Regions from separate parts of the Sporolactobacillus sp. KGMB 08714 genome, predicted to be linked through region 1. Evidence: riboswitches for the same ligand, from Rfam matches in the RefSeq annotation. Region 1 holds a riboswitch; each other region holds the start of a gene.
What was found. A riboswitch is a leader RNA that binds a small molecule or an ion and turns the genes downstream of it on or off. The one in region 1 is predicted to bind S-adenosylmethionine.

Region 1 (3,300 bases):
TGACGCAGCGCGAGCCGTAGGACTGCACCCATCCGAAGCGTGTAAAGGCGAATCCCGCCAGTTTTTCGCCGAAATATTCCACCATGTCGTTCCGTTCGAATTCTCCGTGGACAAGCACATCGACGCCGATGTTTTCCTGAATTTTAATCCATTTGCCTGTTTCGTCTTTGATAAATTGATTGTACTGTTCTTCCGACCACTCGCCCTTGCGCAGATTGCGCCGTGCCTGTCGGACCTCCGGGGTCTGAGGGAAGCTTCCGATCGTCGTTGTCGGAAGGATCGGAAGTTGAAAAGCGTCTTTCTGAATCTGCCGGCGCAGCCTGAACGATCCCGGGCGCGACGGCAATTCGGATCCGAGATGCCGCAGTTCTCTCTGTACATTCTTGTTGTTGCGGTGATCGGACTGCTGCAGCGCCTGCAGGTCGTCCCGGCTTTTCCTGATGTCTGCTTCGATTGCCGCTTTTCCCGAATTCAGTCCTTTGACAAGTGTGACCGTTTCCGTCAGTTTTTCATCGGCGAACGAAAGCGCATTTTTTAATAGCGGATCGAGCGATGCTTCATTCCTGACGGTCACAGGAACATGCAGCAGGCTGGATGACGGTGAGACAAACAGTTTATCTTTTCCGCCGACGTAACCGAGCAGCTTGGAAAGAAGGTCGAACGTCGCGGCCAGATCGGTTTTCCAGACGTTGCGTCCGTCAATCACGCCGGCCGCGAGTACTTTGTCTTTCGGAAATCCGGCAGTCTGAAGCAGGCTGAGGTTCGCCTCTCTGCCGTCAACAAAATCGAGGCCGATGCCGTCGACCGGCAGTTTGATGATTTCTTCGTAGCCGTCGATGGCTTCAAAATAAGTCTGAAGGAGCAGCTTTAATCCGCGGACACCGTTTCTGATCGAGCGATACGTTTCCCGGAATACTTCCAGATCTTCCTGAGACAGCGTTCCGACTAATACCGGTTCATCGATCTGCACCCATTCGGCTCCGGCATCTTTCAGTTCATTAAATACCCGGACGTACAGCGGGATCAGTGATTCAAGAAGCGGCCTGAAATGATCGCGATCATAACCCTTGGACAGCCGGAGCAGAGTGACCGGACCGACAATCACCGGCTTAGCGATAATATCGAGCTCGTTTTTTGCTTCGTTGAACAGAGTAAGCAGGCGGTTTTCGGTGATGAAAGGCCGTGTTTTATTGCTGATTTCAGGGACAATATAGTGATAATTGGTATTGAACCATTTTGTCATTTCCGAAGCTTCTGCTTCTTTGTCTCCGCGGGCAATAGAAAAATAGGTTTCGAGCGGAATCTTTTTATCTCCCTTGTTGAAGCGATCGGGAATCAGGCCGAATAATACGGCCGTATCAAGCACGTGATCGTAAAGGCTGAAATCACCGACCGGTATCAGATCTACACCCAGGTCCTTTTGCTTTTTCAGATAACTCAGGCGAAGCTTTTTAACCGTCGCAAGAAAGACGTCTTTTGAAATTTTGCCGGCCCAGAATTGCTCCAGGGCCTTTTTCCATTCCCGTTTTTCACCGATTCTCGGATAGCCAAGATTGGAACTCAGCACTTCTGCCATACTCTCATCCTCCCGTTTCCTTTCTTTGAAAGAAGCCTTATCTATGAGCGGGAAATAAAAAAGCGGAAAAATTAAAGACCTCTCCAGCTTTGGCAGAGAGGCCTGAATGATCATCCGCACCCTCTTATTTCTCAAAACCCCGCTGATCGAAGTTTTGCTGGAATTGGCACCTTTTTCAAATTCACTGAAAGGTTGCCGGGCTTCACTGGGCCAGTCCCTCCGCCACTCTCAATAAGAGTCTTTCATAATGAAGTTTAAAGAAATTTTAGCACGAAACATTTCCCGCGTCAATTGAAAATGCAAACGGCCGATACGGTTTGATATCGGCAGATGGATCTCCAGAGTAAATTTCTTCGGCCGTTTTAAAGAAAACTTGTTCGAAAAGAAAGCATGCACCCTTACATTTGTTTGAAAATCCGTTAAAAGTCACCAGGTTCCGTTATAACCGGTTTTGTTATAATGTAGATAAATCCATCGTGAGGCCTATTCTGAATGGATCAGCGTGCCGATCATGGACTAAAGAGCGAACGGAAGCGGGGGAGACCGGGTGTTTTTTAAAAAAGGTGAGGAAGCGGTTGATGACTGGCTGGAGAGGGCAAAGTCCGTGAAAGTCTCTGTCACGGTCAAAGACGGCAAGGTGCTTGAAAAACTGAGAATGCTTGATCTGACAAATGAAGATTTGCAGCTGCTGAAGCTCTTGCGGCCTTTTGTGCAGAAAGAGATCAATGTCATCGCAAAAGATTTCTACGGCAGTGTCTATGAAATCGAGCCGCTGAAACAAATGATCGACCAGCACAGCACCGTTGAAAAGCTGAGCCGGACGCTGGCGGCACATGTTATGGAACTCTTTTCAGGAATCATTGATGAATCCTTTCTTGAAAGGCGGCTCAGGGTCGGAAAAATACATTATACGATTGCTCTGAGTCCGTCTTACTACATGGGAGCTTTTCAAAATCTGCAGAGCAGCCTGTGCCGGATCGTTTTCCGAACGGTCGGCGATATTTCTGCTGTCGAGCGAATGGTCCGGGCGATTGATAAGATCATCAGCTTTGAGCAGCAGATTGTTCTTGAAGCTTACGATCTGGAATACTCACAGAACCTGAAGAGGGAATATGAAGTAGGCCGGGAAGATCTCCGATCGGCCATAGCGCACGTCAGCGACAGTCTGACGGCTCTGACGGATCAGACCGGGGAGACGGTCAGCGCTTTGTCCGGACATTTTCAACTCGTCAGGGAGTCTTCGGCCGAAAGCAGCCGGGAGACACAGACTGCCAAAACACAGGCTTCCGCGGGACAGGCCCAGCTGGAACGGCTTTTTTCTCAGGTTACGGCGGCCAATCACTCCATTAAAGAAATGGGCAGGATGGTCGGAAAACTGGAAGAATCGTCACAGGCCATCGGCCGCGTGACCGTTCTCGTTAAAGAAATTTCGGAGCAGACGAACATACTGGCTCTGAATTCGGCAATCGAGGCGGCCAGGGCGGGAGAGTACGGCAAGGGATTTGCCGTCGTCTCACAGGAGATAAAAAGACTGGCTGAAGAAACCAATCATGCCATGGTGCAGATTTCCGATCTTATAGGCAAGTCTGTAAACGTCACGTCCCGCGTTGTCGGTTCTCTGAACGCAACGACGGGAATCATAGAAAAAGGAATGGAAGAATCGAAGCAGACTGCCGACAAATTCCGAGACATCATTTCATCGGTTGACCGGAACAGCAAGCTTT
Region 2 (3,300 bases), on a different contig from region 1:
ATAGACCGTGCGCACTTCCGGCTGTGTCTGTAGAAATTCGGCAATCATCCGCGCCGACTGTGCGGATTTGCGAATGCGGACATCCATTGTCTTCAGCCCCCGAAGCAAGAGCCATGAATCCTGGACGCCGAGAATGGCACCCATCGCATTTTGTAAAAAATACAGTCTGTCGGCAAGTTCGTCGCTGCCCGCAACTGCCAGACCCGCAACGACATCGCTGTGCCCGGAAATAAACTTGGTCGCACTGTGCAGAACGAGATCCGCACCCAGTTCCAGAGGACGCTGGAAAACGGGCGTCATAAAGGTATTATCCACAAAGGTAAGACATCCGTGCGCCCTTGCTATTTCGGAAATCGTCCGGATATCCGTCACTCTGAGTGTCGGATTGGACGGTGTCTCAACATAGATAACTTTCGTATTCGGCCGGATCGCCCGTTTGACTTCTTCGAGGTCGGTTGTATCGACAAACGTATGGCTGATCCCCAGTCTGCCCAATACCTGGGTAAGAATGCGGAACGTTCCCCCGTACACATTTTTCGGGACGACTGCATGGTCTCCCGCAGAGAGAAGCAGAAAAGCCGAAGAAATGGCTGCCATACCGGATGCGAAGGCAAACCCCCGCACGCCCCCTTCCAGTGCGGCTATTGCTTCTTCCAATGCCTCCCGTGTCGGATTGCCCGAACGGCTGTAGTCATATTTTCCATAATGATCAAAATCTTTCTGATGAAAGGTAGACGACAAATAAATGGGAACATTGGCCGCCCCGGTCTGCGGATCGACTGCCACTGTTTCTTTAATCAGCCTTGTGGCAAAACCGAATGTGTCAGCCATGCAGCACCACATCCTTCTTCAAGGACTGAAAAGCCTGATCGAGATCGTCGACCAGATCATCGGGATGTTCGATTCCGGCCGACAGGCGCAGCAGCGAGTTGGACAATCCGTACTTGAGGCGGTCGGCTTCCGGAATGTCCGCGTGTGTCTGTGTGGCGGGATAAGTGATCAGGCTTTCTACACCGCCGAGGCTTTCGGCAAAGGTGATCAGGTGCAGTGCCTTGAGGAAAGGCTGGACATAGGCTTCTTTGCTGAGTTCGAAGCTGACCATTCCGCCCCTGCCGGGATAAAGAACCCGGGTCACAAGCAGCTGATTGTTCAGGTAATCGACAATCCTCCTGGCATTCGTTTCATGCTGCCTCATTCTCAGTGCCAGAGTTTTCATTCCGCGGATCAGCAGCCACGAATCGAAGGGATCGAGTACAAGACCGCAGGCATTATGGAACAGCCTCAGCTTTTCGGTAATCTTGGCGGAGTTGGAAACAACCAGGCCGGCCAGCACGTCATTGTGCCCGCCCAAATATTTGGTTGCACTGTGAATGACCAGATCGGCTCCTTCTTCAATCGGTTTCTGAAGCACGGGCGTGTAAAATGTATTGTCAACAATCAGCAGCAGATGACTTCTCTTGGCAATGTAGGAAACCTCGGATATATCCACTTCCCGCATCAGGGGATTGGTCGGCGTTTCAATAAAGATGGCTTTCGTCTGCGGTTTTACAAGAGAAGCCAGTTCGTCATAGTCTGTGCCGTCCCAATAGGTGAATTCAATGCGGTATTGTCTGGCGAAGATTTCGAAGAGGCGGTATGTTCCGCCGTATAGATCTCTGGAGGCAATAATGTGGTCTCCCGACTGGAAAAGTGAAAAAACCAGCTGAATCGCGCTCATGCCGGAACTACAGGCAAAGCCTTCTTCTCCGCCTTCAATCGAGGCGATCGCTTTCTCAAGAATCGATCGGGTCGGGTTCCCCGTCCGGATATAGTCGTACCCTTTTGAAACGCCGATCCCTTCATGGCGATATGCAGTTGACAGATAAATAGGCGCGTTGACGGCGCCCAGTTCGTCAAAACCGTTGCCGATCTGTGTCAATTTTGTCTCCGTTTTGTAAGCTGTCATCGTGATTCGTCCCCTCTCCTTTTCTTGACCAAAAGCCCTGGCCGGCCCTGAAATTTCCGTAAAAAAAGCCTTCTTCGATAAGAAGAAGGCCGGTTGGCAGTTTTCTTCTTATCCCTCAAGCATCTAAGCATATGCTTGCTGGAATTAGCACCTTGTCGCCACATCGGGCAACGGTTGCTGAAACGTCATCGGGCCAGTCCCTCGGCTTCTCTTGATAAGAATCTTTTATTATGATATTGTTGTTGACTAGTTTACAATACTCTTTTTGTTTTTTCAAGCGGCCTTTTCATTATTTCGGAAAGAAGGCAGGCTATTGTTCGAAAAAGAGCCGCACCTGCGGGGAAAACAAAGATTTTTTACCGGTTCCAATTTTCTTTGATAAAAGCATCGCGGCCCGATTCGCTCCGCTCCGCCGCATAACGGTCCGGATGCTTTTTGTAAAATTTCTGATGCTCCTCTTCGGCCGGATAGAAGGGTGCGGCCGGAAGAATGCGCGTCACGATCGGCTTTGTAAAACGGCCGCTGGAAGCAAGCGCCGACTTTGATTGCTGTGCCAGTTTTTTCTGCACGTCATTATGATAAAAAATGGCGGTCCGATAATTGGAACCGCGATCGAAAAACTGTCCGCCGGCATCGGTCGGATCGATTTGCGTCCAATAGAGATCAAGCAGTTTCTCATAAGGAAAGACAGTCGGATCGAAGGTAACCTGAATGGCCTCCATGTGGCCGGTCGTCCCCGATTTGACCCGTTCATAGGTCGGATGCTCAACCTGCCCTCCCGTATACCCGGAGACAACTTTTTCTATGCCCGGCAGTGTATCAAACGGCTTGACCATGCACCAAAAGCAGCCGCCGGCAAAAGTTGCCGTTTCTTCAAGATGATTGTTCATTGGCTTTCCCCTTCCCGTTTTTATTGCTGTTCCGTCTTTTTTCTCCCGCTCTCAGCAGCTGCGGAACCTTATCTTCCTTTTTTATAAGAGGCAGATGTACGGTAAAAACGGTGCCCTTGCCCGGCCTGCTGTCGGCCTCAATCCTGCCGCGATGCTTCTCAACGATCCATTGAGCGATCGCCAGTCCGAGCCCGGTGCCTTTTCGATCCGTCCGCGAAGCATCCGCCTGAAAAAATCGATCGAAAATATGAGGCAGATCTTTTTCGGAAATGCCGATTCCGCTGTCCGACACGCTAAGCGTCGCCGTTTTATTATCCTGGCTGCAGGAGACGGCAATCTTCCCGCCCTTATTCGTAAATTTCATCGCATTGTCCAATAGAATGACAAGCAGCTGATGAATACGCTGCTCATCGCCGTTAATGATAACCGGCTTCTTGTCAAGCTTCAGTTCAAAAGTCTTCTCAT
Region 3 (3,300 bases), on a different contig from region 1:
TGACCCGGCTTGAAGCGGGGAAAACATGGAATGTCGTTCCGCCGGCCGCTCAGTTTGAAGGTACCGTCCGCACATTCGAAGATCCTGTCCGCGATCGGATTCCGCTGAAAATGGAACATATAATTAAGAACATCGCTTCCGGTCTCGGTGCGAAAGGCACGCTCCATTACAGACGAATCGAACCGGCTACAGTCAACGACGAGAAGCTCGCCGGCTGGTCGCGCCCGATCGCAGAAGCTTCCGGATTGAAGGTGATTACACCGGACCCGTCGTTTGCCGGTGAAGACTTTGCCGAATACCGCCGGAAAATCCCCGGCGTCTTCTTCTTTATGGGCGTGTCCGGAAATTCCGGACTCCATCATCCGGATCTGATCATTGATGAAAAAGCCATTCTCCCGAGCGCAAAATTTTTTGCTAATCTTGCCGTTTCCATGCTGAAAAAAGTCGGCAATCTATAAAAAAGCAAAGCCAGAAGGCCATATTTAAAATTTTTGAGAAAGTCAGCCGAGGAGATAAAATACGATTCTGAAAAACCCATTTTCTTTCGCGATCGGGGTCCTGAAGATTCACCGCCGGCCAAGACCAGTCCCCTGCCCGGATGATCCAACCTTGCCGATAATCGTAATAATATAGATTTGCCGTCATCCCAAAAACGGATCGCCATGGGCCGATCCGTTTCAAAATAGAAAGCCGGATTAATTCTATATTCTGATAAACATCCGAAAAAATATCAGGCTGCAGGAGAAATGAGGAAGGCTCCACGCCATTTAATTGCAGCGCTTCTCGATTAAGTAAGATCGGATGTTTTAAATCTTCAAAAAAAAGCTTGAAAAAAACGTCCGTTTGTCGTACACTCATAAACAACCGAATAAATGGATCATTTATTTTCTTATCAAGAGAAGTCGAGGGACTGGCCCGATGACACTTCAGCAACCGTCGTAATATAAGCGACAAGGTGCTAATCCCAGCAGCTGCAGCCAAGCGGCTGAGGGATAAGAAGAGACCTGAGCATACAGCCTTCTTCTTCCCGGAGAAGGCTTTTTATTTTGCAATCAGGCAAAATGGCGCTTATTCAGTAGTACAGGCAGCGGACTTTCAGGCGGGTGCTGCTTGTACAGAGCCTCGAAAACCTGACGCGGGTCCTTCAGGACAGGCAGGAGAAGCGGGCAGCCGCGCGTAGGGACGGCCGGATGCCGCTGCGATCCTTCGCAACGGCCCCGATGCGCCTGATCGCTTCCTGCCAAATCCGCCGAAAAGCCGGTAATCGGCAGCAAACCGCTTTTTTTCGGATCCGGAGCCACGGGCACCGATCCGCAGCGGCCAGTGGAAAAAATCATCAACTTGGCAACTATGTTTCATTCATAGAAAAACACTTTTAGGGGGAAAAGAAATGACCGTTATCACAGCCAAAAAAGCACCTTTCAGATTCGACCAGGTAGGAAGCCTGCTAAGACCGGCGGCATTAAAATCCGCACGGGAAAAATTTGCGTCAGGAGAGATTAATCGGGCAGCATTGACCGAAACAGAAAATGAAGAGATTAGAAACATCGTGAACAGGCAAATCGATCTGGGACTGAAAGCCGTTACGGACGGCGAATTTCGCCGCAGCTGGTGGCATCTGGATTTTCTTGCCGGACTGAACGGCGTCGAGACGTACTCACAGAACAAAAGCTACAAGTTTAAAGGCGCTAAAACACGCGACACCAATGTCCGTTTTATCGACAAAGTTTCATATAATCCCGATCACCCGTTTTTTGCCGCCTTCAGCTTTCTGAAAAGCATCGTTCCGGAAGGAATCCTCGCAAAGCAGACAATCCCCAGCCCGACGCTCTATTTCCGCGATCATCGCGATGATGAGGCAGTCAATTTTTATCATTCCCGCGCAGACTTTCTGAACGATCTGGCAGCCGCATACCGGGAGACAATCCAACATTTTTACGATTTGGGCTGTCGTTATTTACAGCTTGACGATACAACCTGGGCTTTTCTGATCAACCAGATCATCCGTGCGAAAGATGCTGGTGAGAAAGCGAAATATGAACAATTGTCAGAGGACGCCGTGACCGTGATCAACGAGGCGCTGAAAGGCCGGCCGGAAGATCTGACGATTACCACCCATATCTGCCGCGGCAACTTCCGCTCGACCTTCTTGTTCTCGGGCGGTTACGGTCCTGTGGCAGAATATCTGTCCCGGCTTCATGTCGACGGTTACTTTCTGGAATACGATAATGAACGTTCCGGAGACTTTTCACCGCTCAGGGAAATTTTTGCCGGGAAATCGGGCAAGAAAATAGTGCTGGGCCTCGTCACTTCAAAATTTCCGGAACTTGAATCTGAGGCGCTGCTGAAAAAGCGCATTAAGGAAGCAACAGAATATGTCCCGCTGGACAATCTCTGTCTGTCGACACAATGCGGTTTTGCCTCGACTGAAGAGGGAAATCAATTAACCGAAGCACAGCAGTGGGCCAAGTTAAAGCTGGTCGTCGATACCGCAAAGAACGTCTGGGCGGAAGCAGATTGACTCATTTGCCGTCACTAACAAAAGCCTGATCGAACCCTTTTCGTTTATAGAAACAGCATTTTTCAACATAAATTTTTATTTGCAAAAAAATTGATCACTGAACAAACAAGTCCTTTACCGAGAGCGAATGTTGATGCGCAACAGTACCGGACTATGCATCAAATCGATCAAAATAAAATGATAGGAATAAAATAAAGAGATGGAAGAATATAAAATGGAGGAATTTCTAGTCGTGTTGACTTCAGCCGGGTTCAATTTGAATTTCGGCGCGACTCTGGCCCGATTCGGCGCAACATTTTGGCGATTCGGTGCGACCTAGACCTGTTTCGGTGCGACTGCCCAGATTCGGCGCGACTCTGGCCTGATTCGGTGCGACTTACTGAAGATTTGGTGCGACATTCCAGTGATTCGGTGCAACATTTTGGCGATTCGGTGCGACCTAGACCTGTTTCGGTGCGACTGCCCAGATTCGGCGCAACTCTGGCCTGATTCGGTGCGACTTACTGAAGATTTGGTGCGACATTCCAGTGATTCGGTGCGACCTAGACCTGTTTCGGTGCGACTCTGGCCTGATTCGGTGCGACTGCCCGGCGTTTCGGCATGGGTGCGCAGATTCTTTTTATCGCGTGGCAGCTCATTTTTATGACAGGAGACTTTTTTCATCAAATCTGTGCACCGGTCATGGAATGACTGCTTATTTTAATGAAAGACTGCTGATTCGTGCCTTTACGCGTACACATTTTCATTCGTCAATGTCAATCCATCCGATAACAGATGAT
Region 4 (3,300 bases), on a different contig from region 1:
GGATCTGACATCATCAACAGACATGGCCCGTCCTCCTTATCCAATCAATAGTTTTGGCGTATCCTGCAGGTTTGCCTGCATCCTATGTAAATTTTTTGCTTAATGAACAGTCTAACAAATTCACTGACCCTGTCAATAAAAGCCGGCTGGCAGAATTTGAGACAGCCGTTATTTTATATTTATTCCCAATCATTTGGCCGGCAGGACCCGCCGGCCTTCAAATTCGAAAAAAGCGGCGGCTCCTGAGAAAAATTCCGGGAGATCCGAGACATGTTTCGTACAAAATTCAAAATTTTTCGGATCAGCATCCCCTTTTGCAAATTGCCGGGATATATAATAAATTAAGTGTATAATCAGTGTCCGCTTTATCGTGATAAAAATTTTTGACTAGCCGAGAAGGGACGGTATCATGACAACGTATTACACAGGAAAAGAAATCTGCGGCAAGTACAGCGACATTGAAAATGACGACTTTGGGACGGATGCCCATCGATTCATTTTAACTGCAGTAGCCAAAGAAACATTGTATGAAGTGCCCTGCCCGTTCAGCAGCAACGGACGAAATCTCCTGACCTTTAAAGAATGGGAGGAGCACCCGGAAAACTATGATGGTTATCATACCGACAGCATTCAGAAAATGATCGAGTATATAAAAAAGGGCGGAACGATGCCGCCGATGATTGTTAATAAAAATCTGGGCCTCTACGACGGCCAGCACAGACTCACCGCCTACAGTATGATCCCCGAAATAAAGGAAGTTCAGATCTACAAGGAGGTGTGATCCGTATCGGAAACGCGGGAAAAAGGCAGTCCGTCGTTCCCGATCTGAAAAAACGGAGCTGAAATATGCTTCGCTTTTTTCTGTGCGGCCGAGATAATTATTTTCAGCCTGGACAGACTCATTTTCCGTTCCTTATTACAATGACAGCCTCTCTTAGGAAGAATAATTCCATCGGTGCCGGCAAATAGTAATTCCTGTAATCATCAAAAGGAGGTATGAGGATGGACGCACAGCGGGCTCAGGAAATTGCCGGGTCGCCGATTATGGTGAATGTGACTCATAACGGGACCCCCGTTTATATTCAGCACGTCGATGAGAGCATGCAGACCGCCCGGATTTATCCGCTTGACAATCCGGGAAATGAGCGTGAAGTTTCTGTCGCAAACCTGCAGGAACATGAATAAATGAAAAGCACCCGCCGCCGCGATTTTGGCTGCGGAAAGTTATAGAAACCCTGCAGGCCGGCTTCCTGCCGAATGCCTTTTAACATTTGTCGGTCCAAAAGACAAATAAAACACATATTTTTAGTATGAATGTGTATTGACATAACGGCGGCCAGTGGTATGATATTAATCAACAAATTAATAAAGTGAATTCTTATCCAGAGCGGCGGAGGGACTGGCCCTATGAAACCCGACAACCAGCACATGATTGTGTATGGTGTTAATTCCAGGAGCACGGATCCGTGTTCAGAAGATGAGAAGGAATAAAAAGCAGGCCTTCTTCATCTTGACGGCTTGTTTTTTAATTTTAAATTACAAATGAGTTAAAGGAGGCGGATGGCAGCAATTCACTTCAGACAGAAAAAATCGGAAAAGGAGGTGAACCGCACGATGCTGGCATTGAAAAACATCCATAAGTCGTTCAACGATCATGAAGTCCTGAAGGGCATCGATTTAGACATTAACAAAGGCGACGTCGTGACCATTATCGGTCCGAGCGGCACCGGCAAAACGACCTTGCTGAGATGCGTCAATTATCTGGAAAAACCCGACGAAGGAGAAATCGCCTTCACAGATTTCCAGCTGAACTGCCGGTCCGTCAAAAAAAAGGACATTCTTCGGCTCCGAAGAAAAACGGCAATGGTTTTTCAGCAGTACAATCTATTTAAAAACAAAACAGCCATTGAAAACGTCATGGAAGCACAGATCGTTGTCCGGAAAAAAAGTAAAAAAGCCGCTTATGAAAGGAGTCTGGAAGAATTAAACAGAGTCGGGCTCGCCGACAAACTGGACGCCTATCCTTCCCAGCTTTCCGGCGGCCAGCAGCAGAGAGTCAGCATTGCCAGAGCCCTGGCAATGGAACCGGAAATCATTCTTTTCGACGAACCGACGTCGGCGCTTGATCCGGAACTGGTCGGCGAAGTATTAAACGTGATTGATAGTATTGCAAATTCGGGCGTGACGATTCTGCTTGTTACTCACGAAATGGCCTTTGCCCGGACCATTTCGACAAAGGTCGTGTTTATGGATCAGGGGAAAATCGTTGAAGAAGGGCCGCCTTCTCAGATTTTCAACCATTCTAAAGAAAAAAGGACCCGGGAATTTCTCAGTCATTTTAACAACAGCTACAAAAAAATTATAACAGCAAAGTGAGTGGAAGAACAATGAAAAAGATTTCAGCCGCCGTACTTGTTTTCATCCTTTTATTTACACTGGGCGCTTGTTCGAACAGTTCATCCGGCGCAAACCAGTCCTCATCTTCATCGAAGTCGTCCAGCGTAAAAACCGTTCAAATTGCCGTCCCGACGGCCGAAAAACCGCTGAGCTATACGGAAAACGGAAAACTGACAGGCTATGAGGTTGAGATATTAAGAAAAATCGATACAAAGCTGAAAGACTACAGTTTCAATATTCAAAGCGTCTCTTCGAACGCTCAGCAGATCGGCCTCGATACAGGCAAATACGATTTGATTGCCGAAGGATTTTTTAAAAATTCCGTGCGTGAACAAAAGTATCTGATTCCGAATGAAAGCGACGGAGCAAGCTTGATCAAAATTTATACGAATGACGCCAATCAATCCATTACGAACTTTTCGGATCTGGTCGGCAAAAAAATCGCTCCGGTCGACGCCAACGGGGGCATATACAATATTTTAACGGCCTACAATACTCAGAATCCTTCGAAAAAAATCGACATTCCGACATCGGACACCGGCCTTTCGACAGCCGACCGGCTTAAAGAAGTAGCTGCCGGAAAATATGACGCCTCGGTTCTTCCGTCCAATCTGGGTGAGGCTCAGATTATTAAACAACTGAACTTAAAGATTCATACTTCTGCCCCGGTAAAAGTAATCCCGACCTACTTCCTGCTCTCGAAAAAGAACGAAAAGCTTAAAGAAGCCGTTGATTCAGCCTTAAAGCAGCTGAAGAGCGATGGGACGCTTTCCGCACTGTCGAAGAAGTATTACGGAGAAGATGTTTTTCAATACAAAATAACCAACTAATTGTATCGAATTACATTGCAATAGGTAACGGAAATCTGTCACTATTTTATTGAACATTCTCACAGCTTCAGAA

Region 2: linked by a shared signal. The riboswitch ahead of Q6A92_RS16940 (methionine biosynthesis PLP-dependent protein) and the one ahead of metE (5-methyltetrahydropteroyltriglutamate--homocysteine S-methyltransferase) in region 1 are both predicted to bind S-adenosylmethionine.
Region 3: linked by a shared signal. The riboswitch ahead of Q6A92_RS02860 (vitamin B12 independent methionine synthase) and the one ahead of metE (5-methyltetrahydropteroyltriglutamate--homocysteine S-methyltransferase) in region 1 are both predicted to bind S-adenosylmethionine.
Region 4: linked by a shared signal. The riboswitch ahead of Q6A92_RS16265 (amino acid ABC transporter ATP-binding protein) and the one ahead of metE (5-methyltetrahydropteroyltriglutamate--homocysteine S-methyltransferase) in region 1 are both predicted to bind S-adenosylmethionine.

What each region holds. Positions count from the first base shown of each region.
Region 1 is NZ_JAUUBW010000067.1:123,888-127,187, reverse strand. It holds gene metE (5-methyltetrahydropteroyltriglutamate--homocysteine S-methyltransferase) at 1-1,576, opposite strand, end outside; SAM riboswitch class I at 1,698-1,814, opposite strand; gene Q6A92_RS18690 (globin-coupled sensor protein) at 2,124-3,300, shown strand, end outside.
Region 2 is NZ_JAUUBW010000045.1:154,893-158,192, reverse strand. It holds gene metC (cystathionine beta-lyase) at 1-831, opposite strand, end outside; gene Q6A92_RS16940 (methionine biosynthesis PLP-dependent protein) at 824-1,945, opposite strand; SAM riboswitch class I at 2,051-2,166, opposite strand; gene msrA (peptide-methionine (S)-S-oxide reductase MsrA) at 2,302-2,835, opposite strand; gene Q6A92_RS16930 (sensor histidine kinase) at 2,819-3,300, opposite strand, start outside.
Region 3 is NZ_JAUUBW010000004.1:52,896-56,195, forward strand. It holds gene Q6A92_RS02850 (amidohydrolase) at 1-458, shown strand, start outside; SAM riboswitch class I at 887-999, shown strand; gene Q6A92_RS02855 (hypothetical protein) at 1,053-1,301, opposite strand; gene Q6A92_RS02860 (vitamin B12 independent methionine synthase) at 1,391-2,521, shown strand.
Region 4 is NZ_JAUUBW010000045.1:6,043-9,342, reverse strand. It holds gene Q6A92_RS16280 (YbaK/EbsC family protein) at 1-24, opposite strand, end outside; gene Q6A92_RS16275 (ParB N-terminal domain-containing protein) at 410-781, shown strand; gene Q6A92_RS16270 (small acid-soluble spore protein H) at 1,003-1,185, shown strand; SAM riboswitch class I at 1,376-1,484, shown strand; gene Q6A92_RS16265 (amino acid ABC transporter ATP-binding protein) at 1,615-2,376, shown strand; gene Q6A92_RS16260 (transporter substrate-binding domain-containing protein) at 2,388-3,227, shown strand.